4 regions of the Pseudomonas sp. MONT-RG-20F-20-E-7-02 genome follow, and region 1 is predicted to be linked to each of the others. Evidence: predicted binding sites of a transcription regulator. Region 1 holds the regulator's gene; each other region holds the start of a gene.
The links. The regulator sigma-54, encoded in region 1, starts transcription at its own class of promoters, with help from an activator protein. The targets are predictions, from matches to a motif close to ANTGGCATNNANNTTGCTNT.
Positions count from the first base shown of each region.

Region 2: glnK (P-II family nitrogen regulator) is a predicted target of sigma-54. The motif match lies at 3,805-3,824, and genes of this name have one in related genera.
Region 3: flgB (flagellar basal body rod protein FlgB) is a predicted target of sigma-54. The motif match lies at 1,897-1,916, and genes of this name have one in related genera.
Region 4: L8I05_RS01850 (flagellar hook-length control protein FliK) is a predicted target of sigma-54. The motif match lies at 1,368-1,387, and genes of this name have one in related genera.

Region 1 covers NZ_JAKNQN010000007.1:233,391-240,712, forward strand. Annotated here, with positions in the region: gene raiA (ribosome-associated translation inhibitor RaiA) at 1-49, opposite strand, end outside; gene L8I05_RS21185 (RNA polymerase factor sigma-54) at 125-1,618, opposite strand; gene lptB (LPS export ABC transporter ATP-binding protein) at 1,803-2,528, opposite strand; gene lptA (lipopolysaccharide transport periplasmic protein LptA) at 2,528-3,103, opposite strand; gene lptC (LPS export ABC transporter periplasmic protein LptC) at 3,090-3,662, opposite strand; gene L8I05_RS21205 (HAD family hydrolase) at 3,671-4,195, opposite strand; gene L8I05_RS21210 (KpsF/GutQ family sugar-phosphate isomerase) at 4,196-5,170, opposite strand; gene L8I05_RS21215 (ATP-binding cassette domain-containing protein) at 5,469-6,278, shown strand; gene mlaE (lipid asymmetry maintenance ABC transporter permease subunit MlaE) at 6,278-7,075, shown strand; gene mlaD (outer membrane lipid asymmetry maintenance protein MlaD) at 7,075-7,322, shown strand, end outside.
Region 2 covers NZ_JAKNQN010000004.1:385,422-392,743, reverse strand. Annotated here, with positions in the region: gene L8I05_RS14710 (HAD family hydrolase) at 1-623, shown strand, start outside; gene sutA (transcriptional regulator SutA) at 813-1,145, opposite strand; gene L8I05_RS14700 (secondary thiamine-phosphate synthase enzyme YjbQ) at 1,246-1,671, opposite strand; gene L8I05_RS14695 (ammonium transporter) at 1,882-3,222, opposite strand; gene glnK (P-II family nitrogen regulator) at 3,258-3,596, opposite strand; gene L8I05_RS14685 (accessory factor UbiK family protein) at 4,019-4,282, shown strand; gene L8I05_RS14680 (YifB family Mg chelatase-like AAA ATPase) at 4,497-5,993, shown strand; gene L8I05_RS14675 (TetR family transcriptional regulator C-terminal domain-containing protein) at 6,216-6,794, opposite strand; gene L8I05_RS14670 (ABC transporter six-transmembrane domain-containing protein) at 6,907-7,322, shown strand, end outside.
Region 3 covers NZ_JAKNQN010000001.1:39,231-46,552, forward strand. Annotated here, with positions in the region: gene cheR (protein-glutamate O-methyltransferase CheR) at 1-752, shown strand, start outside; gene L8I05_RS00190 (hypothetical protein) at 845-1,630, opposite strand; gene flgB (flagellar basal body rod protein FlgB) at 1,958-2,365, shown strand; gene flgC (flagellar basal body rod protein FlgC) at 2,369-2,821, shown strand; gene flgD (flagellar hook assembly protein FlgD) at 2,838-3,563, shown strand; gene flgE (flagellar hook protein FlgE) at 3,595-4,905, shown strand; gene L8I05_RS00215 (hypothetical protein) at 5,213-5,749, shown strand; gene L8I05_RS00220 (hypothetical protein) at 5,878-6,897, shown strand; gene L8I05_RS00225 (ribonucleoside-diphosphate reductase subunit alpha) at 7,011-7,322, opposite strand, start outside.
Region 4 covers NZ_JAKNQN010000001.1:402,442-409,763, reverse strand. Annotated here, with positions in the region: gene L8I05_RS01850 (flagellar hook-length control protein FliK) at 1-1,317, opposite strand, end outside; gene L8I05_RS01845 (Hpt domain-containing protein) at 1,540-1,884, opposite strand; gene L8I05_RS01840 (fused response regulator/phosphatase) at 1,915-3,633, opposite strand; gene L8I05_RS01835 (STAS domain-containing protein) at 3,630-3,935, opposite strand; gene fliJ (flagellar export protein FliJ) at 4,039-4,488, opposite strand; gene fliI (flagellar protein export ATPase FliI) at 4,492-5,850, opposite strand; gene fliH (flagellar assembly protein FliH) at 5,840-6,604, opposite strand; gene fliG (flagellar motor switch protein FliG) at 6,615-7,322, opposite strand, start outside.

The DNA.
Region 1 (7,322 bases):
GCAGGGGCTTGGTGACTTCCAGCTGGTGTCCACTGATGTTGACTTGCATACAGCTTCTCCTTCGTTGCCAGTGCATAAAGCGGCAGGCCGGGGTGCCTGCCACTGGAACGCTATGGCCCGCCCGTCACATCAAACGCTTACGCTCGCTGGAAGGCGCGATCCCGAGGGACTCGCGGTACTTGGCGACGGTTCGACGGGCGACCTGAATGCCTTGTGCCTCCAGTAAACCAGCGATCTTACTGTCACTCAATGGCTTTTTCTGATTTTCCGCGGCAACCAGTTTTTTGATGATCGCGCGGATTGCCGTGGACGAGCATTCGCCGCCTTCGGAAGTGCTGACGTGGCTGGAGAAAAAGTATTTCAACTCATAAATACCCCGCGGGGTATGCATGAATTTCTGCGTGGTCACCCGCGAAATCGTCGATTCATGCATGCCCACCGCCTCGGCGATGTCATGCAGTACCAGCGGCTTCATGGCCTCATCGCCATATTCCAGGAAGCCGCGCTGGTGCTCGACGATCTGGGTGGCGACTTTCATCAGGGTTTCGTTGCGGCTTTGCAGGCTCTTGATGAACCAGCGCGCTTCCTGCAACTGGTTGCGCATGAAGGTGTTGTCGGCGCTGGTGTCGGCACGGCGAACAAAACCTGCGTATTGCGGGTTGACCCGCAGGCGCGGCACTGATTCCTGGTTCAACTCCACCAGCCAACGCTCGTTGTCCTTGCGCACGATCACATCGGGCACGACGTATTCAGCTTCGCTGGACTCAATCTGCGAGCCCGGGCGAGGGTTGAGGCTCTGTACCAGCTCGATGACCTGGCGCAGGTCGTCTTCCTTGAGCTTCATGCGGCGCATCAGCTGGCTGTAGTCGCGGCTGCCCAGCAGGTCGATGTAGTCGGTAACCAGGCGCTGGGCCTCAGCGAGCCAAGGGGTCTTGGCGGGCAGTTGGCGCAGTTGCAGCAGCAGGCACTCGCTGAGGGTGCGGGCGCCGATACCGGCCGGCTCGAACTGCTGGATGCGGTGCAGCACGGCTTCGATTTCGTCCAGCTCGATGTCCAGTTCCGGGTCGAAGGCCTCGAGGATTTCATCGAGGGTTTCGTCCAGATAGCCCTGGTTATTGATGCAGTCGATCAGGGTGACGGCGATCAGGCGATCGGTGTCGGACATCGGTGCCAGGTTCAGTTGCCAGAGCAAATGGCTTTGCAGGCTCTCGCCGGCGGACGTGCGGGTGGTGAAATCCCACTCGTCATCATCGTTGCTCGGCAGGCTGCTGGCGCTGGTCTGGTAGACGTCTTCCCAGGCGGTGTCCACGGGAAGCTCGTTGGGGATGCGTTCGTTCCAATCGCCTTCCTCAAGGTTATCCACCGTGGGGGCGGTTTCCTGGTAGGAGGGTTCCTGTACGTCGGGATTGGGTTTTTGCTCGATGTTATCGGCCAGCGGGTCTGCGTTATCGAAGTCGTCGCCTTCTTCCTGGCGTTCGAGCATCGGATTGGACTCCAGGGCCTCCTGGATTTCCTGTTGCAGGTCCAGGGTCGACAATTGGAGCAGGCGGATGGCCTGTTGCAGCTGCGGTGTCATCGTCAGCTGCTGGCCCATTCTCAGGACTAGCGATGGTTTCATGGCAGGGGCTTAACACCTTATTCGCCGGCGCAATGCGCCATCCACGACAGGGCGCGTGAGCGCCAAACATAAGCAAATTATATGCCTGATATCGGGGGCTTTGCCTAGAGCGCGGTAACAATAAAAAAATGGAGGTTTTTATTGACTCCCGCGCGCCTTGGCGAATGGCCAGACACCGCAGTGCTTACAGGCGGAACTCGTGGCCCAGGTACACTTCCTTGACCAGTTCGTTAGCCAGGATGGTGGCGGAATCGCCTTCGGCGATCAGCTGGCCATCGTTGACGATATAAGCCGTTTCACAGATATCGAGGGTCTCTCGGACGTTGTGGTCGGTGATCAGCACACCGATGCCCTTGGCCTTGAGGTGATGGATGATCTGCTTGATGTCGCCAACCGAGATCGGGTCGACGCCGGCAAACGGTTCGTCGAGCAGGATGAACTTCGGCGCGGTGGCAAGGGCGCGGGCGATTTCCACACGGCGACGCTCACCACCCGACAGGCTCATGCCCAGGTTGTCGCGAATGTGGTTGATGTGGAATTCCTGCAGCAGGCTTTCCAGCTCTTTGCGACGGCCGTCACGGTCGAGTTCCTTGCGGGTCTCGAGGATCGCCATGATGTTGTCGGCAACCGACAGTTTGCGGAAGATCGATGCTTCCTGGGGAAGATAGCCGATACCGGCGCGTGCACGACCGTGCATTGGCTGGTGGCTGACGTCCAGGTCGTCAATCAATACACGTCCCTGATCCGCCTGAACCAGCCCGACGATCATATAGAAGCAGGTGGTCTTGCCGGCACCGTTCGGGCCAAGCAAACCGACGATCTGGCCACTGTCGATCGACAGGCTCACGTCGCGTACGACTTGGCGGCTTTTATAGGCCTTGGCCAAGTGCTGGGCTTTCAGGGTTGCCATTAGTTCGCCTTCTTCGCAGCGGGTTTAGGCGCAGGCTGAGCCGCACCGTCTTTCTGCTTCGGCTGGATAACCATGTCGATACGCGGCTTCGGAGTGCCGATCTTCGCGCCGGTGGCGCGACCAGCCTGAGCGATCTGCTTCACGGTGTCATAGGTGATTTTCTCACCGTCTGTCGTGTTGCCATCGCTGCTCACAACCCTGGCCTGATCGATCAGGATGATACGGTTCTGCTGGGCGTGGTATTGGATGGTCTTGCCGTAGCCCTTGATCGGGGCAGGGTCGGCAGCGGCCTGCTTCTGTTCGAAGTAAGCCAGGTTGCCAACCGACGTCACCACGTCAATGTCGCCAGCGGGCGTACGCGTGAGCGTCACCGTGTTGCCGGTGATTTTCATCGAACCCTGGGTGATGATCACGCCGCCGGTGTAGGTGGCGACACCTTGTTTGTCATCCAGCTGCGCATCGTCAGCCTGAATGTGGATCGGTTGCTGGCTATCGTTCGGCAGAGCCCAGGCGCTCACGCTTCCCAGTGCTGCGCCCAGACCGAGCAAAATAGGGAGGGTTTTAACGAGCCTCATACTGTCCTCTTACGTTCGATAGCAGGTGTATCCTGCTTTCTTTCAAATACGCTTTCATTCCCTTGCCAGTCGATACACCGCCAGCGCCGTCGATTCTAACGTCTTGCTCGGTCTGCGCATATTGCTGTTGTGGGAAAACGGTCATGCGACTACTGGTAATGATGGTGTCGCGCTTCTTTTCGTCAGTGCGCGCAACGCGCACCGAGTCGATCAGTTCCACTTGAGTGCCGCCCTTGTTCACCTCACCGCGCTTGCTGGTGACGTGCCACGGGAACTCGGTGCCCCGGTAGAGGTTCAGGTCGGGATTGGTCAGCAGGCTGACGTCCGTGGCCTTGAGGTTCTCGACTTTATCAGCGGTCATTTCGTACTGAACCTTGCCATCGGGCAGGAACTGTATGGTGTGAGCGTTGATGGCGTAATAGGCGATAGCGCTATCGTCGACGGCCGCGACGGGCTTGTCGAGGAAGCGCTCCGGGCTGATATTCCAGTAGCCCACCGCCAGGAACAGCGCGGCGATGACTGCGAATAGCAGGAAGTTGCGAATCTTTTTGCTCAGCATAAAACGCTCTATAGGTAGGCGGCGTGGGCCGCTTCAAGGCTGCCCTGGGCACGCAGAATCAACTCGCAGAACTCGCGGGCAGCACCTTCACCGCCACGTGCGGCAGTAATGCCGTGGGCGTGTTCGCGAACAAACGCCGCCGCATTCGCGACGGCCATGCCCAGGCCTACCCGGCGAATCACCGGCAGGTCAGGCAGATCGTCACCCAGGTAAGCGACCTGCTCATAGCTTAGGTTGAGTTGGCCAAGAAGCTCGTCCAGAACCACCAGTTTATCCTCGCGGCCCTGATACAGGTGAGGAATCCCCAGGTTTTGTGCGCGGCGTTCCACTACCGGTGTTTTTCGACCACTGATAATGGCCGTTTGCACACCTGCCGCCATCAACATCTTGATGCCTTGGCCGTCGAGGGTGTTGAACGTCTTGAATTCACTGCCATCTTCGAGAAAGTACAGGCGGCCATCGGTCAACACGCCATCGACGTCGAAAATCGCCAGCTTGATGTTTTTGCCGCGTTGCAACAGGTCGTCGGACATTTACATCACTCCCGCACGCAGCAAGTCGTGCATATTCAGGGCGCCAATCGGGCGGTCGTCGCTATTGACCACCACCAGCGCGCCGATCTTGTGGTCTTCCATGATCTTCAGCGCTTCGGCTGCAAGCATCTCGGGGCGGGCGGTCTTGCCGTGTGGTGTCATGACCGCGTCAATCGTTGCAGTATGGATATCGATGGTGCGGTCCAGGGTGCGGCGCAGGTCGCCGTCAGTGAACACGCCGGCCAGTCGCCCGTCGGCTTCCAGGATGACGGTCATGCCCAGGCCCTTGCGGGTCATTTCCATCAGCGCGTCCTTCAGCAAGGTGCCGCGCTGCACGTGGGGTAATTCATCGCCCGAGTGCATGACGTTTTCCACTTTCAGCAGCAAGCGACGGCCGAGGGCGCCGCCTGGATGGGAGAACGCAAAATCTTCAGCGGTAAAGCCGCGGGCTTCCAGCAGTGCCACGGCCAATGCATCGCCCATGACCAGGGCGGCAGTCGTAGAGGACGTCGGCGCAAGGTTCAGCGGGCAGGCTTCGTGGTCCACGTGAACATTCAAGTTGACCTCGGCGGCCTTGGCCAGCGTCGAGTCCGGGTTGCCGGTAATGCTGATCATCTGGATGCCCAGGCGCTTGATCAGCGGCAACAGTGTCACGATTTCATTGGTGCTGCCGGAGTTCGACAGCGCCAGGATGATGTCATCCTTGGTGATCATGCCCATGTCGCCGTGGCTGGCTTCGGCCGGGTGTACGAAAAAAGCCGTGGTGCCGGTGCTTGCCAGCGTGGCGGCGATCTTGTTGCCGACGTGGCCGGATTTGCCCATGCCGACCACGACAACGCGGCCCTTGCTGGCCAGAATCATCTCGCAGGCGCGTACGAAATCCGCGTCGATATGGGCCAGTAAACCTTCTACGGCTTCAAGCTCGAGGCGGATGGTGCGTTGTGCGGATTGAATGAGGTCGCTGGATTGGCTCATGTCTGAAATCGTATAGCCTGACGAAAAGTCGGCGATTATAGCGGTAATGATCAATTCCCTCACGCAAGTTCGTCAGGCTTTATTCGGCAGTTGCCTGAGATTCGTCCTCAGCAGCGTTTTTTCCCTGTCCCGAATCTGAACGAGCGCGGTTCCGGCCTTGGGGGCGCTGCACCAGCAGTGATATAGTTCGCCGCCAGTTCGGTCCGCCCAACCCATGTTGCTAATTATTGCGCATCTGTCGCAAACGAATGTCGCAAGCGTGGTGTCTGAGTGAAAGGCTGCATCCCAAGGAGATTAGATGAGTGCCGATAACGCCTACGCGGTCGAGCTGAAGGGCCTTACCTTCAAGCGCGGGACGCGCAGCATCTTCAATAACGTCGATATTCGCATTCCCCGCGGCAAGGTCACGGGCATCATGGGGCCTTCCGGTTGCGGCAAGACCACCCTGTTGCGCCTGATGGGCATGCAATTGCGGCCTAGCGCCGGCGAAGTTTGGGTCAACGGCCAGAACCTGCCGACGCTGTCGCGCAGCGATCTTTTCGATGCGCGCAAGCATATGGGTGTGTTGTTCCAGAGCGGTGCGCTGTTCACCGACCTCGATGTTTTCGAGAACGTAGCGTTTCCGCTGCGGGTGCACACCGAGCTGTCCGACGAAATGATTCGTGACATCGTATTGCTGAAACTGCAGGCCGTCGGCCTTCGCGGCGCCATCGACCTGATGCCCGACGAATTATCCGGCGGCATGAAGCGCCGCGTTGCACTGGCGCGGGCCATCGCCCTCGATCCGCAAATCCTCATGTATGACGAGCCCTTCGTAGGCCAGGACCCGATCGCCATGGGCGTGCTGGTGCGCCTGATCCGCCTGCTCAACGATGCGTTGGGGATCACCAGTATCGTGGTGTCCCACGACCTGGCCGAAACCGCGAGCATTGCCGACTACCTTTATGTCGTCGGTGATGGTCAGGTGCTGGGGCAGGGCACGCCTGAAGAGCTGATGAACGCTGATAACCCGCGCATTCGCCAATTCATGACCGGCGATCCCGATGGCCCGGTGCCCTTTCATTTTCCGGCAGCGGACTACCGCGCAGATCTTCTGGGGAAGCGCTGATGCGCAAGACATCTTTACTCGAGAAGGTTCGCCTTTTCGGTCGTTCCGGTATTGACCTCGTCGAGGTGCTGGGGCGTTCGACGATTTTCCTGTTTCACGCGTTGCTCGGTCGCGGCGGCATTGGCGGCGGTTTCGGCTTGCTGATCAAGCAGCTGCACTCGGTCGGCGTGATGTCCCTGGTCATCATCGTGGTTTCCGGGATTTTCATCGGCATGGTGCTGGCGCTGCAGGGGTTTAACATTCTCTCCAGCTACGGTTCGGAGCAGGCGGTCGGGCAGATGGTGGCCCTGACGCTGTTGCGCGAACTTGGCCCGGTGGTCACCGCCTTGCTGTTTGCCGGGCGTGCAGGTTCTGCATTGACTGCCGAGATCGGCAACATGAAGTCCACCGAGCAGTTGTCCAGCCTGGAAATGATCGGCGTGGACCCGCTCAAGTACATTGTTGCCCCGCGCCTGTGGGCCGGCTTCATTTCCCTGCCTCTGCTGGCAATGATTTTCAGCGTGGTGGGCATTTGGGGCGGTTCCTGGGTGGCGGTTGACTGGTTGGGCGTCTATGACGGCTCGTACTGGGGCAACATGCAAAACAGCGTGACCTTCAGCGGCGACGTGCTCAACGGCATCATAAAGAGCATCGTCTTCGCCTTTGTAGTGACCTGGATCGCCGTATTCCAAGGCTACGACTGTGAGCCCACTTCAGAAGGGATCAGTCGCGCCACCACCAAGACCGTTGTGTACGCCTCGCTGGCGGTACTGGGCCTTGACTTCATTTTGACCGCCTTGATGTTTGGAGATTTCTGATGCAAAACCGCACTGTGGAAATCGGTGTCGGCCTTTTCTTGCTGGCTGGCATCCTGGCTTTACTGTTGCTGGCCCTGCGAGTCAGTGGCCTGTCGGCCAGCCCCACCGCCGATACCTATAAACTTTACGCGTACTTCGACAATATCGCCGGTTTGACTGTCAGAGCTAAAGTGACCATGGCTGGTGTAACCATCGGCAAGGTCACGGCAATCGATCTGGATCGCGACAGCTTCACCGGCCGAGTGAC
Region 2 (7,322 bases), on a different contig from region 1:
AAGCGTCGATGCGCGAGTGGCTGGCGATCAACGCCACCAAAGTCGGCGAATTGCCCCTGGAGCATTTCGCCCGCCTGCGCCAGCAGGTGCTGGAGCGCCATCCCGAGCTCAAATACCGCATCAGCGTCCTGCGCCATCGGGTGTTGATGCATGCGTTTGAAGAGGCGGGTTATCCACAGCCTGAAGCCACGGACATGGCGGATGTGTGCTACGAAGCGTTTATTCATGCGCGGCACCAGCTCACACCATTTCCCGAAGCCGAGCCGATGTTGCAGGCGCTGCGCCAGCACTTCTTGCTGGGGGTGATCACCAACGGCAATGCCGATGTGCAGCGCGTCGGGCTGGCGGACTATTTCCACTTTGCCCTGCGCGCCGAAGATATCGGCATCGCCAAGCCGGATGCGCGGTTGTTTCAAGAAGCGTTGCAACGCGGTGGCGTGGACGCCAGTCAGGCGGTGCATATCGGCGATCACCCCGGCGATGACATCGCCGGGGCGCAGCAGGCAGGGCTGCGTGCGGTGTGGTTTAACCCGACGGGTAAGGCGTGGGAGGCGGATAAGCGCCCGGATGCGGAAATTCGTAACTTGGCGGAGCTGCCAGCGCTGCTGCGCAGCTGGAACTGACGCAAAAACCTAATGTGGGAGCTGGCTTGCCTGCGATGACGGTGAGCCAGACAGCACATCACTAGCTGACGACCGCTATCGCAGGCAAGCCGGCTCCCACATGGGACTGCGGCGGATCTGCAACTTTATTACAGCCATGAAAAAGCCCGCAGCGACGGCGGGCTTTTTCTTACAAGCGAACTGCTGACCTTAGATAGGACGGCTGCCGTACTTGTTATCCGGCTTCTTCGGCGGGTCTGCCACCACGTTGGCCTCGACTTCCTGCACTTTGCCGCCTTTAGCGAGGAACTCTTCCATCGCACGGGCCAGCGCATCGCGCTCTTTGTTCTTGGCTTCAACGCTCGGCAGTTCGTCTACCGATACAGCGGCCTTGGCTTTGCCTTTGGCGGCTTTGGCGGGCGCGTCATCGCTGATTTCGTCGCCATCGTCAGCAACGTCTTCAACGGCCGCTTCAAGACCCTCTTCGGTCTCGTCGTCGTCGCCTACTTCAAGTTCGTCGTTTTCCAGATCATCGTCGCTCATGTTCTACCTCATGACTTGCGAAAAGCAGATTAGTTATAGCCCAGCTTCACCCTCTGTCGAGTTTGCCGGAAAAAATCACATCCACCGGATTACCAGTGGCTTATGCCCCATCACCGTGCAAGGTGGCGAGGACTTTACGAGCACCGCCATGATCACGGTGCTCGCCCAGATAAACACCTTGCCAGGTCCCCATCGCCAAGCGGCCGGCCTTGACCGGCAAACTCAGCTGGCAGCCCAGGAGACTGGCCTTGAAGTGCGCCGGCAGATCATCCGGACCTTCGTCGTTGTGTTCATATCCCGCCATGCCTTGCGGCACCAGCGCATTGAAAAAACGCTCGAAGTCACGGCGAACCGCCGGGTCGGCATTCTCGTTGACGGTCAACGAGGCCGAAGTGTGCTGCAGCCACAAATGCAACAAGCCCACGCGACAAGCCTTCAATTCAGGCAAGCCGGCGAGCAACTCATCCGTTACCAGGTGAAAGCCCCGGGGCTTGGCCCGCAGGGTTATCAGGGTCTGTTGCCACATACAGTTCTCCGCCCATCGGCGCGCATTCTAGCGCGCTCAGGGAAAAAACAAAGTACCGAATACGCCTACATGCATGTAAGACTTTTGCACGCTGAAAAGTACCGTGTGCGCACCATCACAAACTCTGCGCAAAAACCGGTACAGGTCCTATCACTGACAAACGCCAGGCAAAAAAATGCCCGGCAAGCCGGGCATCTTTTTTTCGCGTACTTACAAGTTGTAGCCGCGTTCGTTGTGTTGCGCCAGGTCGAGGCCCACGGCCTCTTCTTCGTCGGTAACCCGCAGGCCCATGACTGCATCCAGCACCTTGAGGATGATGAAGGTCACGATAGCCGTGTAGATCACGGTGAAACCGACGCCTTTGCACTGGATCCAGACTTGCGCCGCGATGTCAGTGGTGGCTGCGTTGAAGCCGCCCAGGGAAGGCGCAGCGAACACACCGGTCAGGATCGCGCCGAGGATACCGCCGATACCGTGCACGCCGAAGGCGTCCAGGGAGTCGTCGTAGCCCAGTTTGCGTTTCAGGGTAGTGGCGCAGAAGAAGCACACCACGCCCGCCGCCAGGCCGATGACCAGGGCGCCCATTGGGCCCACGGTGCCGGCAGCCGGGGTGATTGCCACCAGGCCAGCGACTACGCCTGAGGCGATACCCAGTGCGCTTGGCTTACCGTGGGTGACCCACTCGGCGAACATCCAGCCCAGCGCCGCAGCAGCGGTAGCGATCTGGGTGACCAACATCGCCATACCGGCAGTGCCGTTGGCCGCAGCCGCGGAACCGGCGTTGAAGCCGAACCAGCCAACCCACAGCATGGCCGCACCGACCAGGGTGTAACCCAGGTTGTGAGGTGCCATTGGGGTGGTTGGGAAGCCTTTACGCTTGCCGAGTACCAGGCACGCCACCAGGCCGGCCACACCGGCGTTGATGTGCACCACGGTGCCGCCGGCGAAGTCCAGCACGCCCCAGTCACCCAGCAGCGAACCCGGACCGCCCCACACCATGTGCGCAATCGGTGCGTAGACCAGGGTGAACCAGACGCCCATGAAGATCAGCATCGCGGAGAACTTCATACGCTCGGCGAAAGCACCGACGATCAGCGCAGGAGTAATGATGGCGAACGTCATCTGGAAGGTGACGAACACCGCCTCAGGGAACAGCGCCGCAGGGCCGGTGATGCTCGCCGGGGTCACACCCGACAGGAACAGTTTGGACAGGCCGCCCACGAACGAGTTGAGGTTGACGACGCCTGCTTCCATACCGGTGGTGTCGAACGCCATGCTGTAGCCGTAAACGAACCACAAGATAGTGATCAAGCCGGTGATGGCGAAGCACTGCATCATCACGGAAAGAATGTTTTTGGAGCGAACCATGCCGCCGTAGAACAGCGCCAGGCCCGGAATAGTCATGAACAGCACCAGCGCGGTGGATGTGAGCATCCACGCCGTGTCGCCGGAATTGAGGACTGGAGCAGGGGCTGGGTCCGCCGCCAATGCCAGGGCCGGCATTACGAGGGACAACAGGGCTCCTAGCCCTGCGAATTTACGCAGAGTCATATTGTTTTCTCCTGGGGCGTTGGGGGTTTGGCGGCTTAGATTGCGTCGGTATCGGTTTCGCCGGTACGGATGCGAATAGCCTGTTCCAGATTGACCACGAAGATCTTGCCGTCACCGATCTTGCCGGTGTTGGCCGCCTTGGTTATCGCCTCGATAACCCGGTCAAGATCCTTGTCGTCAATGGCGACATCAATCTTCACCTTCGGCAGGAAATCGACCACGTATTCCGCGCCGCGATACAGCTCGGTGTGACCCTTCTGCCGACCGAAGCCTTTGACCTCAGTAACGGTAATGCCCTGCACGCCGATCTCGGACAACGACTCGCGTACATCGTCCAACTTGAACGGCTTGATGATGGCAGTGACTAGCTTCATGAAAACTCTCTCCCGAATTGGTGGACTTGCCCCAGGAAAACAAACCCGTCTCAAGTCTAAGCGCAGTGCCTGGCTTTGTAACGCGTCGTCGCCTCGGCATTTACCGTTGCGACGCCAGCGAACCACTAGTGACGAAACCTGTACCCCTGATCCGTCGGCGCACTGCATTCGTCACAGCGACTGCATCAGTGCATGGGTCATGATCGTCTAAGCAGAAACCTTGCCAGCTCCGTAAAAATCACTGAAATCAGTCCTTTGCCCACTTATGCCCACCTGCGGGGCGAATTGGCGGCCGCAATGCGCACAAAAACAGTGCGCAGCCGCCCGACCCTCTGCGCGAAAAGCGTGCGCTCACGACCGTGAAAATGACTATAGACGCTGCGTGATACACTGCCGGCCAACAGTTTTCCGGAATGTTTCCCATGCTCGCGCCCAAAGACCTCCTCGACGCCCTGAGCGGCCACGCCTCTCGCCTGTTCAGCGGCGACACCCCGCTGCCCCGCAACGAAATCGAAAGCCAGTTCAAGGCGATGCTGCAAAGCGGCTTCAGCAAACTCGACCTGGTCAGCCGGGAAGAGTTTGATAGCCAGATGGTGGTGCTGGCCCGCACGCGTGCACGGTTGGAGAGTTTGGAGGCGAAAGTCGCCGAGCTGGAAGCGCGCCTGACGCCACCCTCTGCTGAATAAACGCGATCAGTGTGGGAGCTGGCTTGCCTGCGATGTAGACGCCTCCGTGTATCAGTTGCACACAGGCGATGCTATCGCAGGCAAGCCAGCTCCCACATAAAGCGCTGCGAACGACTTCGGATACGTTCTGTAAAACCTCCCCCGCCTCGCTCTTCCCCACCTCGTCTACCCTTGAAAAACCCGCAGGAAGCGGCCTCTCTTTCAAGGAACGAGCATGTCCCTCGCCATCGTCCACAGCCGCGCCCAAATTGGCGTCGAAGCCCCTGCCGTCACTGTTGAAGTGCATATGGCCAATGGTCTGCCGTCCCTGACACTGGTGGGCCTGCCGGAAACCGCCGTCAAGGAAAGCAAGGACCGCGTGCGCAGCGCCATCCTCAACTCTGCGCTGCAATACCCGGCACGCCGCATAACCCTCAACCTCGCGCCCGCCGACCTGCCAAAGGACGGCGGGCGTTTTGATTTGGCGATTGCCCTGGGGATTCTCGCCGCCAGCGTGCAGGTGCCGGCGTTGATGCTCGATGACGTGGAATGCTTGGGGGAATTGGCGCTGTCCGGTGAAGTACGTGCAGTGAAAGGCGTGTTGCCGGCAGCCCTGGCAGCGCGCAAGGCTGGGCGCACCGTGATAGTGCCTCGGGCGAATGCGGAGGAGGCGTGCCTGGCGTCGGGGTTGAAGGTGATTGCGGTGGACCACTTGCTGCAGGTGGTGGCGCACCTGAATGGGCATGTGCCGATTGAACCGTATAAATCCGATGGCCTGCTGTACTTGAACAAGCCCTACCCGGACCTGAGCGAAGTGCAGGGGCAACTGGCCGCCAAACGCGCGCTGCTGATTGCGGCAGCGGGCGCGCATAACCTGCTGTTCAGCGGGCCGCCCGGCACCGGCAAGACCTTGCTCGCCAGCCGCCTGCCCGGTTTGCTGCCGCCGCTGAGTGAACAGGAAGCCCTGGAAGTGGCGGCGATTCAGTCGGTGGTCAGCCTCGCACCGCTGAGCCATTGGCCGCACCGCCCATTTCGTCAGCCGCACCATTCGGCGTCGGGGCCGGCGTTGGTGGGCGGCGGTTCGAAACCGCAGCCGGGGGAAATCACCCTCGCCCACCATGGCGTGCTGTTTCTGGATGAGTTGCCGGAGTTTGATCGCAAGGTGCTGGAGGTGCTGCGTGAACCGCTCGAATCCGGGCACATCGTGATTTCCCGTGCGCGTGACCGGGTGAGTTTCCCGGCACGCTTTCAACTGGTCGCGGCCATGAACCCATGCCCTTGCGGCTATTTAGGCGAGCCGAGCGGGCGCTGTCGGTGCACGCCGGAGCAGATTCAGCGCTATCGCAACAAACTCTCGGGGCCGCTGCTGGACCGGATCGACTTGCACCTCACCGTCGCGCGTGAAACCACGGCACTTAACCCGACCCAGCAGGTCGGGGATAACACGGCGAAGGCCTCGGCGGAGGTGGCCGACGCCCGCGAGCGCCAGCTAAAGCGCCAGGGCTGCGCCAATGCCTTTCTGGATTTGCCAGGGTTACGCAAACACTGCCAATTGGCGAAAGCCGATGAAGGCTGGCTGGAAAGCGCCTGCGAGCGGCTGACGCTGTCGCTGCGCGCGGCACATCGTTTGCTCAAGGTGGCTCGCACCTTGGCCGACCTTGAACGGGTTGAAAACATCGCTCGGCATCACTTGGCGGAGGCGTTGCAGTACCGGCCTGCGTCGGTGGGCTAGCCTGAAAACCCCAAACCTATGGCCAGTGGGCTTTCATGACGACCGGGCTTGTCGTGGCGAGCGGGCTTGCCCCGCGTTGGGCTGCGCAGCAGCCCCAGGACCTGGCGACCGGGTTTATCAGTAGAACCGCGGCGGCTGGACTGGGAGCGCTCCGCAGCCCAACGCGGGGCAAGCCCGCTCGCCACGGAGGAATATGCTGGCCGCCAAAAGTGGTGTGGCGGCCTATGCGGGAAAGTCCAGCAACAGCCTCGCCACTTCCATCACTTCATCCAACACCGCTTCTGCCGATTCAGTTGACGGCTTGAGCATCAGGTCGTCGGCATACCCCATCGCCAACGCGAAAATTTGCCGGGCAGCGCGTTGGGGAGAATCACAGCGAAAAACCCCTTCAGCGACGCCCTCCTCTATCACCTCAGCCAGCATGCCTTGCCACTGGGCATTGATCACCAGGTACGCCTCGGCCATTTGCGGGTCGTGCATCGCCTCGTCCCAGGCATCCAGCCACAGCGCCCAGCCGGCGTCGGCGGTGCACGGCAGGCAGTCGCGCAAGAACCCCACCAGCGCCTCCAGCGGCGGCACGCCCACCAGCGGCGCGCGTACTTCCTCCAGCTGCTCATTGGCAAAGCGCACAAAGACTTCGCGGCGCAGTTCATTCCAGTCACTGAAGTAGTGGTAGACGTGGCTGCGCGACAGGCCGGCGTGTTCGGCCAAGTCGCGGGTGGACACATCGGCAAAGCCCTTGCTGCGAAACAGCTCCAGGGCGGCGGCGATGATCTGGTCTTTACGGTCGATACGCGACATGGGCAATTCCTTCGGGCGCCGGTAGATGAGCGGCGCTTGCTTTTGAGCGACCGCTCAAGAATACTTGAGCAGTCGCTCAATAATAGCGTCTATCATTCCTTTGGTGCACCCCATGTCATCCGTTACCCCGCAAATTCTGATCGAAGAAAGCAAGAAAATCGGCCAGCAATCCGCCAGCCAGACCCTCAAGGCGATCGCCCGCGCGTATCCCGGCAAGCTGTTTTGCACACTGTCGTTGGTCGCGCTGGAGAACGCACTGCTGTTGGCGTATCCGCTGTTTGCCGGGTTCGCAGTCGACTCGATCATCCGCGGCGATGCTGGCAGCGCTTTGTTCTACGCCGCCGTGGTCTTGGCATTCTGGGTCGTCGGGGCCGCACGCCGAGCGCTGGACACGCGCACCTTCACGCGTATTTACGCCGACCTCGCGGTGCCGGTGATCCTCAACCAGCGCCTGCAAAACCACAGCACCTCACGGGCGGCGGCGCGGGTGGTATTGGCGCGGGACTTTGTCGACTTCTTCGAAAAACA
Region 3 (7,322 bases), on a different contig from region 1:
ACAAGCAGTACCTGGTATCCAGCCGTCTCAACAAACTGATGGAGCAGCAGGGCATCAAGTCCCTGGGTGAGTTGGTACAGCGCATCCAGGGCCAGCCGCGCAGCGGGCTCAAGGAAATGGTGGTGGACGCCATGACCACCAACGAAACCTTGTGGTTTCGCGATACCTACCCCTTTGAGGTGCTCAAGAGCAAAGTGCTGCCGGAGGCCATCAAGGCCAGCCCGGGCCAGCGCCTGCGTATCTGGTCGGCGGCGTGCTCGTCGGGGCAGGAACCGTACTCGATCTCGATGTCCATCGACGAGTTCGAGCGCACGAACATGGGCCAGTTGAAGGCGGGTGCGCAAATTGTTGCCACTGACTTGTCCGGCACCATGCTCACCAACTGCAAGACCGGCGAGTACGACAGCCTGGCCCTGGGCCGTGGTTTGTCCCAGGAGCGCCTGCAACGCTACTTCGACCCGAAAGGGGCTGGGCGCTGGGCGGTCAAGGCGCCGATCAAGAGTCGGGTGGAGTTCCGCTCGTTCAACCTGCTCGACAGCTACGCCAGCCTGGGCAAGTTCGACATGGTGTTCTGCCGCAACGTGCTGATCTACTTCTCGGCTGAAGTGAAGAAGGACATTCTGTTGCGTATCCACGGTACGCTCAAGCGCGGAGGTTACTTGTTCCTCGGCGCGTCCGAGGCGCTGAACGGCTTGCCGGATCATTACCAGATGGTGCAGTGCAGTCCCGGTATCATTTACCAGGCCAAGTGAGCGGTTTTTGCGTATAAAAAAACGGGAGCCCCGGCAAGGGTCTCCCGTTTTTTTATGCGCGCAAGCTTTTGGCTGTGCCGTCTCGGCCGACGTCAGGGGCGGGGTGTCATTCGGATATTGCTCAGGGATAGGCCATGAAGCCCGTTGGGCACTGCATCGTTAAAGATACCTAGCCGCACATCGCCTGTGGTGGTGGCAGTGAAGGTCCCGGTCCCGGTTTGCGGCTGGCCTAGCGTAAGGTTTTGTACATTTGCACCAATGCGGCTGCCGTTCATCGTCATGTACAGGATTGAACCATCGCTGGTGGCCGCGCTGCCAATGGCGACAAAGCTGCAATCGTATGTGCGCCCTGCAACCACCGGCACGGGTCGGGTGATGATGTGGGCGCGGGTCGCCGTGAAGAGGGTCGGGTCAAGGCGCACGGCTGAATTGGTCACGTGCAGCAGACTGCCCGTATATGGCCCCTGGGCTACCCAGCCTTGGAAACCGTTGCTGAAGTCCCAAACGGTGCCCGGCGTTGGCACGATGATGATGGGGAGCTTGTTGATGAGTACTCTCGCTGTCGGTGCGGGGGTTCTTGGCTCTCCAGTGCGCTGGATGCTCAGCAGCAAATGCACGACGTTGCCTGCGCTCATTTCTACTATGGATTTAGGTATCAGAAGCTCGATTTTTGGGGCGTTCTGGGCAATTTGAAAGCTCTGGTTGTGCTCGCCGCCAAAGATGGAGCTGCTCAGGGTCAAATAGACCCTGTCTCCGTTTTCGACAGGGAAGTTGAGCGTCAATCTGGCAACATCGCCGACAATAAGTGTGGTGTTCAGATTCGCGATTGGGGTCGCTGAATCTTGCTCGTTGAATCGTGGAGACGGGATGATCAACATTTTTAACCTCTGCATGACGCATCGTGGGATGTCCCCCAATAAGGCCTCCGAGCCGATACGCATAACAACTGTCAGAAATGACAGTGCAGACAAACGGTCAGCGATTTTCGGCCACCTCGGTTTGTCTCTTCCCACCCTTGCCGCCCCTGTAAAAGCGGCAACCGCCCTTGCCGCTTTACTGGCGCCACGCGGAAGGTGATTGCCGCTTTTCTGGCATTGCCGGCGGCAACCATCCCGAAAACCCTTTAAATACGGGGGCTGAGCGAATTGGCATGCGCCTTGCTATAACCCAGATACGAAAAGCAGGTCAGCCTAAAGGTTTCCGCCATGAGCATCAGCTTCGATAAAGCGCTCGGTATCCACGAACAAGCCCTGGGCTTCCGCGCCCAGCGTGCCGAAGTCCTGGCCAACAACATTGCCAACGCCGACACCCCGAACTACAAGGCTCGGGATCTGGACTTCTCCGCCGTGCTCGCCGCACAGCAGGACAAGACCAAGAACGGCACCTTCGCCTTGAACATGACAAACAGCCGTCATATTGAAGCGCAAGGCCTGGGCAATGGGGACGAGTCGCTGCTGTATCGCACGCCGATGCAGCCATCGATCGACCAGAACACCGTCGACGCCCAGCTCGAGCAATCGGCCTACGCCGAGAACTCGGTGAATTTCCAGGCCAGCTTTACCCTGCTCAACAGCAAATTCAAAGGGCTGATGTCAGCCCTGCGTGGAGAGTAAGCCATGTCCTTAGCCAGTGTTTTCAATATTGCCGGCAGTGGCATGAGCGCGCAGACCACGCGCCTGAACACCGTCGCCAGTAACATCGCCAACGCCGAGACCGTGTCTTCGAGCATTGACCAGACTTACCGCGCCCGTCACCCGGTGTTCGCCACCATGTTCCAGGGCGGCCAGGCTGGCCAGAGCGGTAGCGGCGACTCGCTGTTCCAGAACCAGGATGCTGCCGGTCAAGGCGTGCAGGTGCTCGGCGTAGTCGAAGACCAGAGCAACCTGGAAGCGCGTTATGAGCCTAACCACCCGGCCGCGAACGAAAAGGGTTACGTCTACTACCCCAACGTCAACGTGGTCGAGGAGATGGCCGACATGATCTCCGCCAGCCGCTCGTTCCAGACCAACGCGGAAATGATGAACACCGCCAAAACCATGATGCAGAAGGTCCTGACCCTGGGTCAGTGATAAGGGGCGCCAAATAATGGCCATCGTTGATACCACTAACAACACGGCAGTCCAGGACCTTTTTAACGCCAAGGTCAAGACGTCTACCGACAACAGCAGCCTAGGCAGCGCTGCCAGCGCGGCGACGGGTAACCAGTCGCTGGGTAAGGACGCCTTCCTGCAATTGCTGGTCACCCAGCTGAAAAACCAGAACCCGCTGTCGCCTCAGGACAACGGCGCGTTCGTGGCGCAACTGGCGCAGTTCAGCAGCCTGGAAGGCATCAACACCCTGAACGACTCGGTGAATGCGATCTCCAGCAACTTCAGCTCCTCGCAAGCACTGCAAGCGTCGTCGCTGGTGGGGCGCTCGATCATCACCCAGACCGACAAGGCCATGGTTGATACCAGCAAGAGCATGACCGGTTCGGTGGCGGTGACGGCGGCGACCGGTAACGTCTCGGTGAAGATCACCGACAAAGACGGCAACGTGGTGCGCACTATCGACATGGGCGCCCAAAGCGCCGGCGATGCCAGCTTTATCTGGGACGGCAAGAACGACAACGGCGAGGTCGCGCCTGCCGGGACTTACACCTTTGCGGCCACCACCAAGAATGACAAAGGCGACTCGGTTGCCCTGGCAACGTCGTTGCCGGCAACCGTCACCAGCGTGACGTTGAGCAAGACCGGCGGCGAAATGCTGCTGAACCTCGCAGGCGGCATGGGCAGCGTCAAGCTGTCGCAAATTCAGACTATCGGTACATAGAGCCGGCTAAATACGGCAGAAGGAGAGAAACATGTCTTTTAACATCGGCCTTAGCGGCCTCTATGCGGCCAACAAACAACTGGACGTGACCGGCAACAACATCGCCAACGTTGCGACCACGGGCTTCAAATCGTCCCGTGCCGAATTCTCGGACATCTACGCGGCGTCCAAACTGGGCACCGGCCAGAACAGCATCGGCAACGGCGTGAACCTGGCGGCGGTGTCCCAGCAGTTCACCCAGGGCGACGTGAACAACAGCGGCGGCATCCTGGACATGGCGATCCAGGGCGGTGGCTTCTTCGTGCAGAAGGGCAGCGACGGCTCGCTGGAGTACACCCGCAGTGGTGCCTTCCGTGCCGACAAAGATGGCTACATCACCAACAACACCGGTACTTCGCGCCTGCAAGGTTACGCCGCAGACGATAACGGCAAGATCAACAAGGGCGGCCTGACCGACCTGCAACTGAACCTGTCGAACCTGCCGCCGAAGGCGTCCACCAAAGTGGACTCCACCAGTAACCTGAACTCTTCGGAACTGCCGATCGATCAGACCAAGAAGGCGTTTGACCCGAACGACACCAGCACCTTCACCACTCAGTACAGCACCACCTTGTACGACTCCCAGGGCAATGCGCACCCGATGGTGCAGTACCTGGTTAAAACCGACGGCAACAAGTGGAACGCTTATACCCTGATTGATGGTCGCAACCCGGATGGCACCCCGCCGACAGGGAGCGGTGCTGTCGCGCCTGTGCCATCCACGTTGTCCTTTGATGGTTCCGGCAAGCTCACCAGCATCACAGGCCCTGCTGTGTCTGGCACCACCTTGACCATTACCGGTTGGGTCCCGGGTACCGTGACTAATGGCGTGTGGACTAAAAACGGTGCGGACGCCAACCCGACGGGCATCGCTATCAACATGGCCAACATCACCCAGTACAACTCGGCCACCTACCGCAACCCGCCAACCACCGACGGTTACGCCACCGGCCAGATCACCGGCCTGAAAATCGACGGCACTGGCGTACTGTTCGCCACGTTCAGCAACCAGCAGAGCAAGGCTATCGGCCAGATCTCCCTGGCCAGCTTCAACAACGAACAGGGCCTGCAGCCAGCCGGCGGCACGACGTGGAAGGAAACCTTCGCGTCGGGCCAACCGGGCTTTGACACTCCGCAAGCTGGCACCTTGGGTTCGATCGTGGCCAACTCCCTGGAGAACTCCAACGTCAACCTGACTAACGAACTGGTGGACCTGATCAAGGCCCAGAGCAACTACCAGGCGAACGCCAAGACCATCTCCACCCAGAGCACCATCATGCAGACCATCATTCAGATGACCTGATGCCGATGCTTTAACCTGCTGCATTGGAAAACCCCTCGATCGAGGGGTTTTTTTTTGCTCGTTAGTTGGCCGCTCAGCCGATGTGGAAAAGATAAAGTCTTACATTGAATGGAACATAGTCCTGCGCTGTTTTAGTCGTTGCCACATATCGTTACGTGAAAGTTCTTTACTGGTGGAACCTGATGTCTGTCGCCTGCCACAAATCGTAAGAGAATGAAACAGACCAATAAACATGTGGATTTCTTAATATGTTTCGACCACCGGTTGTTTTAAGGGGTCGTCATCTTTATCAAGTGCGGAGGTTGTTATGGTTTCCAGTATTTCGAATGGTGCGGCAGGTGTAAGCAACTACCCAGAAAATATGAATAATGGCCCTGCCGCAAATGCGCCTGCTGCGCCTCCAAGCTCGGGCAGCGGCGGCGGGCAAATTGCTTACGGCGAATATAACGGCCCCAGTTTTCAGAAAGCCCCTGCGGACGCGAGCAGTTTGACTGGCGGTGAAAAAATAAAAGAAATGGATGGAATGATTAATCGAATAAAGGAGATGTTTTCCAAAGAGGGGGCGGAGGGTAAAGACGATAAGAAAGGAGCAACCGACGAACTCGGTAAGGGCAAGCAGGGAGCGGTCGACGAACTGGGTAAGGGCAAAAATGCAGATGAAGCAGGCAAAAACGACGGTGCCGATGAACTGGGCAAAGATAAAAAAATAGACGATGCAAATAAGGACGCCGACGTCTCTGATAAAGACCTGAAGAGTAAAGCAATGGAAGTTCTAAAAAGCGTGGTCGATGCAATAACCGGCCTTTTTGGAACTAAGGAATCTACGAGCCCTGCGCCAAAGTAACCGGTTGTGGTGATGCTTTAAACAACCAAACTTTGCTCGCTTTGGCGCGCGTTGCTTTATTCGATTTTTGGTGGGCGCTACCCGCGCCCTTCATTAGGTGTTTGTCATAAAAGGATGTGAGGGGGTGTATGGAAATCTCTTCTATGCTCAGGTCCGGCATTAACTCTTTATTGGGCGGTGACACGGCCAATGGTGGAAATGCAGGCGCTTCGGTAGTTAATCGTTCAAACAATGCTCACGACTCAGGCATCAACTTTGCTGGTAACGAAAGTAAGAGTTCAATTAGCTTTGGCGCCGATGGCGGGGGCGGTGTCGCAGCAGGGTCCGGGTTTGGCGCAGGGGGTGATGTTGAAGCGCGATCCTGGGATTGGTTAAAAAGGTTACTCGAGTCTTTAGGCCTTTCTAGCGGCGATTATTCAGGCGGCGGTGGCGGCAGTGGTGGCGGTCCAGGCCCCGCTCCGCGCCCAGGCCCAGCTCCCAGCCCGGGAATAGACCAATCGCCATCATTCAAGTCCGATAGTGCCTCGGCCAATTTGGAAAGTTATGACCCGGCTAAGCCGACCAAAAGGAATTCAGCGTTAACGGATGAACAGATCACCACTGGCTTCGTGCAGGGGCAGGAGGGTAACTGCGCGACGGTGTCAGGCATTAAGGCATTGTTCAAAGCTGCGGGTACCGACGACCCTGAGAAACTGAACAAATCGGTTAAGAAAACTGAGGGGGGCTATGACGTTGTTCAAATGGATGGCACCAAGGTCAGCTTAACTGATGCTGAGTTGGAAACAGCCAAAAAAGCTGCCAACTTTAATGGCAGTGATAAGGAGATGGTAAAAAACGCAACGTTTGAATTTGCCTTGGCTGCCAAGCGCGCACAAATGGAGGGTAATGACGGGGCGACAACCTTTGAACAAGGGCTGCAATCCTTGAACAATGGTGATTACAGCGAAGCCGGGCTGAAGCGTTTGGGGTTGGAGGATTACATCTCCAAAGGGTCGGCTGCAGATTTGGCGAGTGGTCAGGTAGGGACCATTGACAGGGACGGCCATGCGGTTGCGGTCATGAGCGGTCGGGAGGAGTTGTGGGGGTCTAAAGGGGGAGTCCCAACCCACGGTGACGCGACTTTGCTGTCGAAGACTAAGGTCAGGTAACTGGCCCAGGGAGTCGTCAGGGCATCGAGGTAAAAACCATCCTCGATAAACCCCACCGTTGGCAGGGTTTATCGAGGGCCGATCCCGAGGTCAGGCCTCGGGAGTGGCGGGTTTTATTGGCAGGCTTCGCAATCCGGCTCGTCAATCGCGCAAGCCTTCGGCACTGGCGCTGGGCCGGCAGGGGCTGCGAGTACCGAATCATCACCGTGGTTGCCGCTGGAAACAGCGTTCAGCTTACCGGTGTTGATGGTCGACTTCTCGGTGCTGGTCGCGGCCAGGGCACGGAGGTAGTAAGTGGTTTTCAGGCCACGGTACCACGCCATGCGGTAGGTCACGTCCAGCTTCTTGCCCGATGCGCCGGCGATGTACAGGTTCAGCGACTGAGCCTGGTCGATCCACTTCTGACGACGGCTGGCGGCGTCAAC
Region 4 (7,322 bases), on a different contig from region 1:
CGTCTGGCTCACCGGCGCGACCGCCGCCGCCACTTCAGCGTGATCACCAGCATCACCGCCCTCTCCGCGCCCGCCGCTGCCACTCACGCCGCGCGCCTGGTTCTGCTGTTGTTGCTCCTGGCCCTGCCCCTGCCAGCCACGGGACTGGTCGGAGACGTTAACGTCGACCTGCCCCATGCCCTGCTGGGCAAACATCTCGCGCAAACGGCCGGACTGGGTTTCCAGCGCTTCACGCACCACCGCGTGACCACTCATGAAAGTGACCTGGGCTTGTTGGTCCGCGGTCATGTTGACCTTGATATCCAGGCGCCCCAGCTCGGCCGGCTGCAACTGGATCTCGGCCGACTTGAGGTTGGCGCTGGACAGGTACATCACGCGGTTGACCACTTCCTCGGTCCAACCGCTCTGATGCATGGCCAACGGGGCATTCGCAACGGGTGGCAAGGCATTCGCGGTTTTCGGCGTGGCGGCCTGGGTCAGCGCGGCCAGGCGGTTGGCGAAGTCATCGACGCGGGTGTCGCTGCTGGCGTCTTTCAAATCTTTGAGGCCGCCTTCGATCAAGCCACTGAAGGCTTTGTCGCCGCCCTGGTCAGTGCTGTCTTTGGTGGCTTGCTGGTCGACCATATTGGCCAGGCCGGCGGCAAAGTTCTGCGCAGCGGTCGGCTGATCCTGGGTCGGCGCGGGTGCAGCTTTCTGCGGCGCCTGGCTGCTGGCCGAGACGTGACCGCCCTGCTCCATCGCCAGGCGCACGGCCGGCATCGAATCCAGCGGGTCGGCTGCCGGGTCGAAGGCGGGCTGTTTGGCTTCATCGGTGGCAGCGACCGGTGCGGCGACGACCGGCTGGGCCTTGTCGTCCTGGGTCGCGGCAACCGGGGCCGGGGTTTCGACGGGCACCGGAACGGCAACCGGGGTGACGGTGGCAATCAAGGCCGGGTCGACCACCGGGTCAACCGGCGGTTGCTGCACCAGGGACGGGTCAGTGGGTTTGTCGTCGTCACTGCTGGTGCTGTCGTCGGACGTGGCCGGTGGCTTGGCAGGCAAGGGATTGCCGCTATCGGCAACCGCTGGCGTGCTGGCGGCAGGCTTGTCGTTGCTGTTTGCAGGCTTGGCGCTGGCGTCGGAAGGCTTGTTATTCGCGGGTTTAGCCGGAGTGTCGTCGGTTTTTACCGTGGGTTTCGAGCCCTGGCTGGCGAACACCTGAGCAAAGCCCTGGGCCTTGTCCCGCGGGTCCGCAGCCGCTACCGCAGGGGTGGCGGCCGGCGCTTGAGGCTTGGCCGCGGGGGCAGCCTGAAGGAGCGAATTCGGGGCGACTGGCATAGGTAAAGGTCTCCACTGCATTGGGGATCGGGGATGCAGTATTGGGAGGTAGAGCAAGAGTTGGGCCAGGTTTGTATTTTGCGGGCAAATCACCCGCTCAATGTGGGAGCTGGCTTGCCTGCGATAGCGGTGTAACAGTGACGAATGAGTTGACTGACTCACCGCATCGCAGGCAAGCCAGCTCCCACAGTTGGGTTGTCATATAGGTATTACACAGGCGACTCAGAGGCTGAACCGCTGCCTTTCCGACTCATACAATGGCCGAACCAAAGCAAACTCACGATCAATCTGATCAACCAACGCCCCAAGGTCCGCTGTCGATTTAACCGACTCCACCTCCAGGCGCTGGCACAACTGCGCCAATTGCACCGCCCCAAGGTTGCCACTGCTGCCTTTAAAGCTATGCGCAATCCGCCCCAACGCCTTGGCATCATTACGCGCACCGCGCAACGCATCGATGCGTTTCTTTGAATCCTCAAGGAAGGTATCGAGCAACTTGGGATACTCGCCCTCCATTACTTCCTGCAAACCCGACAACACGTCGGGGTCCAGATGAATCTCAGCCACTTGCTCGCTCCTTGATCAAGAATCGGCGGATTATGCCAGAGCCCCCCAGCAAAACTCCACGCACACACTGCGCCCGCCATCGGACCAGCGTACATCGCTGCTCAGTTGCCGCACCAGGCTCAAGCCGCGGCCAGACAGACGGTCGACATCCAGCGGCCGCGCCAGCACCTGTTCCACGTCAAACCCAGGGCCGCTGTCTTCAACGCGCAACGTCATTTTGCCGCCCGTGGCCGTCGGCACCACTTGCACATGCACACGCACATAGCCGCTGTTCAACTGCGCCAGTCGCTCATTGCGCAGGCGGTAATAGTGGGCAAACCCCTGCGCATCACGCTTGAGCTTCGAATCCAGGCCCAACACGCCATGCTCCAGCGCATTCGAATACAACTCGGCCATCACACTGTAAAGCGCCCCGCTCTGCTTGCGCAGGCCGTGGATCTCCAGCAGCAATTGCAGCAGATACGGCAGCGGGTTGTAGCTTTTGAGGGTCTGCGCGCGGAACTCAAAACTCACCGACCAGTCCAGCGGGCACGACTGCCCACTGTCGGCATACAGTGCCTCGGCTGCGCGCAACGGCTGGCCGTCCTGCAAGGTGATCTCAACCATGCTGACGTCGTCCCGCGCCTGGCCACGAAACGCTGCCAGGGCCTTTTCGATGTCTTCGAACAGGCGATCAGGTTCACGGTTGGCCGCGAACACCTGCTGCAAACGCTCGGCGCCGAACAACTGGTCATTGGCATCGGCGGTGTCCAGCACGCCATCGGAAAGCAAAAAGACACGATCACCGAGGGCCATGGGCCAGACCTCGGTGCTGTCATCAAACGTCTCGGCCGAGAGCACGCCTAACGGCAGATGCCGCGACACCAACGGCGTGCGCTTGCCCGTGGCGACTTCATGCACATAACCCTCGGGCATGCCGCCGTTCCACACTTCCACCACGCGCCGCTGGCCACTCAGGCACATCAGGGTGGCGCAGCAGAACATGTCCACCGGCAGGATGCGTTTGAGCTTGGCATTCATCTCCCGCAGGGTTTGCGCCAGGCCGTAGCCCTTGGCCGTCATGCCATAAAACACTTCCGCCAGCGGCATCGCGCCGACGGCGGCCGGCAGCCCGTGGCCGGTGAAATCGCCGAGCAGCACGTGCATGTCACCCGAGGGTGTATAGGCCGCCAGCAGCAGGTCGCCATTGAACAGCGCATAGGGCGATTGCAGATAGCGAATGTTCGGCGCCGCGTTGATACAGCCAGAATGCGCGACCTTGTCGAACACCGCCTTGGCCGCGCGCTGCTCATGCAACAGGTAATCGTGGTGCCGTGCGATCAGGTCACGCTGCTGCAACACCGTGGCCTGCAGGCGGCGCAGGCGATCCATGGCGTTGATTTTCGCCGCCAGGATCAGCTGATTGTAAGGCTTGGGCAGGAAGTCATCGCCTCCCGCATCCAGGCACTGGGCGAGGGCTTCGCTCTCACGCAGGGACGTCAGAAAGATAATCGGCACCAGCGCTTCGCCCGCCAGCTGCTTGATCTGACGCGCCGCTTCAAAGCCGTCCATCACCGGCATCAAGGCGTCCATCAACACCAGTTGCGGACGCTCGCGCGTGAACACCTCGACGGCTTGCGCGCCGTTGGTGGCGGTGAGCACCTGATGCCCCTGGCGCCGAATGATCGTGGACAACAGCAGTAAATCCGCCGCGCTGTCTTCGGCGATCAGCACCGTCAGCGGCTCAAGGACCGGGGCCAGGCTGCTCAACTGAGATCGAACAGTTTGTCGAAGTTGGAAATGGCGAGGATCTTGCGCACATCGGAGTTGCTGTTGATCACCTGCACTTCGGCGTTATCACCACCGGCATGGTCGCGTAACAGCAGGAGCATGCCCAGGGCCGAGCTGTCCATGTAGGTGGTTTCCTTCAAGTCCACCACGTAGATCTCGGGCACCTTGTAGAACCGCTCGTAGGCATCACGAAAGGCTTGGTGGCTACCGAAATCGAATCGCCCCTTGACTGTAATCGTCAACTTCGTCCCATCCAGGGATACTTCTGACACAACTGACATGTGACTGCTTCCTTGTCATTGGCAATATGCAACAAGGTTTAGCAGCTGATTGAGGTATGGGCAACACAGCAAATGAAATGTGGGAGCGGGCGCGCTCCCACACTTAATACTGTGATTGGCGCGGAAGGCGTTGTGACAGCTCATCCAGCAGCTTCTGCTCGCGCTTGTCTTCAATCGCCCGCGCTTCGTCGATATAACGCTGCACCAACTTGCGCAAACCTTCGACCCGGGCGAACGCCGCCTGCCAGGCCTCGCGGGCTTTATCGAGGTTGTTCTGGTGCCAGGCCAGGCTTTGGCGCTGTTGGCCGACGGCCGTCTCAAGCTGGTTGAGAAAGCCCTGGTAGCCCATCAGCCATTGGCCGGACACGCCCTTGCTGCCGCGTTCGATCCACTGCTGCTGGTACTCGCCGCGAAAGCGCTCCAGGTCGCCGAGCTTGCTTTCGGCCAGGCGCACCTGGCCCTGGAAATAACCCAGGCGCTGCACTGCGGCTTTTTCGGCCTTTTCGGCCATGTCCACCACTGGGGCCAGGCGTGAAGAGCGCGTGCTGGCCATGGCTTAACCGCCTGGCGCCGGGGCGAAGATCGAGCCCAGGTGGGCTTCGCTTTCGCCCATGCTGATCTTGTCGTTGAGGCCCTGGCGCAGATAGGTCACCAGTTGCGGTTGCAGGGCAATTGCCAAGTCGGTTTCACGATCGCCACCGGCTACATAGGCGCCGACGCTAATCAGGTCGCGGCTCTGCTGATAACGCGACCACAGTTGCTTGAAATGTTGCGCACGGGCCATGTGTTCCGGCGTGACCACCGCCGGCATCACCCGGCTGATCGAGGCTTCGATGTCGATGGCCGGGTAGTGCCCTTCTTCGGCCAGGCGCCGCGACAGTACGATGTGGCCGTCGAGCACGCCCCGCGCCGAGTCGGCAATTGGATCTTGCTGGTCATCGCCTTCGGACAGCACGGTGTAGAACGCGGTGATCGAACCGCCACCGGCCTCGGCATTACCGGCGCGCTCGACCAGCTTGGGCAGTTTGGCGAACACCGACGGCGGGTAGCCTTTGGTGGCGGGCGGTTCGCCGATGGCCAGGGCGATTTCCCGCTGGGCCTGGGCGAAACGCGTAAGCGAGTCCATCAGCAACAGGACGTTCTTGCCCTTGTCGCGAAAATATTCAGCGATGCGCGTGCAGTACATGGCGGCGCGCAAACGCATCAGCGGCGCATCGTCCGCTGGCGAAGCCACCACCACCGAGCGCTTGAGGCCTTCTTCACCGAGGCTGTGCTCGATGAACTCCTTCACCTCACGGCCCCGCTCGCCGATCAGCCCGACCACGATAATGTCGGCTTCGGTGAAGCGCGTCATCATGCCCAGCAACACCGATTTACCCACACCCGTACCGGCGAACAGGCCCAGACGCTGGCCGCGACCGACCGTCAATAAACCGTTGATGCTGCGAATGCCCACGTCCAGCGGCACGCTGATGGGGTTGCGGTTGAGCGGGTTGATCGTCGGGCCGTCCATCGGCACCCAATCTTCGGCCTTCATGCCGCCCTTGCCGTCCAACGCACGACCGGCGCCGTCGAGTACGCGGCCGAGCATGCTCATGCCCATCGGCAGGCGGCCGGTGTCGGCAAGTGGCACCACGCGTGCGCCGGGGGCAATGCCCGCCAGGCTGCCCACTGGCATGAGGAAAATCTTGCTGCCGGAAAAGCCCATCACTTCAGCTTCGACCTGCACCGGGTGGTAGCTGTCGTCGTTGATCACCAGGCAACGGCTGCCCATGGCGGCGCGCAGGCCTTCGGCTTCAAGGGTCAGGCCGACCATGCGCAACAGGCGCCCTTCGAGGATCGGCTGGCCGGGCAACACCGTGGCCTCGGCGTAACCGCTCAGGCGCTTGGCGAAGCTGGTGCGATCAAGGCGCATCGGCGGCGTCCAGGTCGACGCTCAGGTCAGGCTCGGCCGGGTGCAAGGCTTGTTCGTGCAACTGGTCGAAGAGCTTGGCCATGATCTGGGTGATACGGGTTTCCACCGTGGCATCGATACGGCTGTGTTCGGTTTCGACGCGGCAACCACCGGGCAGCAGCGCCGCGTCTTCGACGATGCGCCAGGTTTCTTCATGGCGCTCGCGCAGGGCTTTGACCTGCTCGAAATCCTGCGGGTTGATGTACAGCCGCACATTGCCGACGCCCAACGGCAGCAGCTTGAGGGCTTCGCGCATCACGCTTTCGATGTGGCTGGAATCAAGCACCAGTTCACGCTGGATCACCTGGCGGGCAATGTGCTCGACCAGGCCGACCATGGATTTTTCCAGCTGCGAATCCTGTTCGGCGATCGGGTCGAACAGGCTGCCCATCAAGCGTTCCAGGCTGGCCAGCTTGACGCTCAGCGCCTCCTCGGCCTCTTGGCGAACTTTCAGGGTGGTGCTGCGAAAACCGTCTTTTTCACCCGCCGCGAAGCCCTCGTTGTAGGCCTCCTGGCGGATGGCTTCCAATTCTTCGAGGGTCAGTGGCTGGACTTCATCCAGCGGCACTTCTTCCATTTCCGCCGGTGTTTCCACCACCGGCTCAGGCTCGGGCTCCGGCACATGCGGGTCGAAGCTGGGCAACGACCAGATGTCGAACCCGCCGACATCCCGCGCGCGAATCAGATCGCTGGGCGTCTCATCTTTGTTCGACATGGATGGCGCCTTAGATCATTTCTTCGCCGCCCTTCCCGCCGAGAACGATTTCTCCGGCTTCGGCCATACGGCGGGCAATGGTGAGGATTTCCTTCTGGGCGGTTTCCACGTCGCTGACGCGCACCGGGCCCTTGGCTTCCAGGTCGTCGCGCAACAGTTCGGAAGCACGCTTGGACATGTTCTTGAAGATCTTCTCTTTGACGCCTTCGTCCGAGCCTTTGAGGGCCAGCACCAACACGTCGGAAGACACCTCGCGCAGCAGCGCCTGGATGCCACGGTCGTCGACATCGGAGAGGTTGTTGAACACGAACATGAGGTCTTCGATCTGGCCGGACAGGGTGTCGTCGATCTCGCGGATCGAGTCCATCAACTGGCCTTCGACCGAGCTGTCGAGGAAGTTCATGATGTCGGCCGCGCGCTTGATGCCACCCAAGGTGGTACGCGAGGCGTTCGAGTTGCCCGAGAACTGCTTCTCGAGAATCGTGTTGAGTTCTTTCAGGGCGGCCGGCTGCACGGTGTTCAGCGACGATACGCGCAGGATGATGTCCAGGCGCACTTTATGGTCGAAGTGGCCGAGCACTTCACCGGCCTGGTCGGGGTCGAGATAGGCGACGACGATGGCCTGGATCTGCGGGTGCTCGTAGCGGATCACGTCGGCGACGGCACGCGGCTCCATCCATTTAAGGCTGTCCAGGCCACTCGTGTTGCCGCCCAGCAG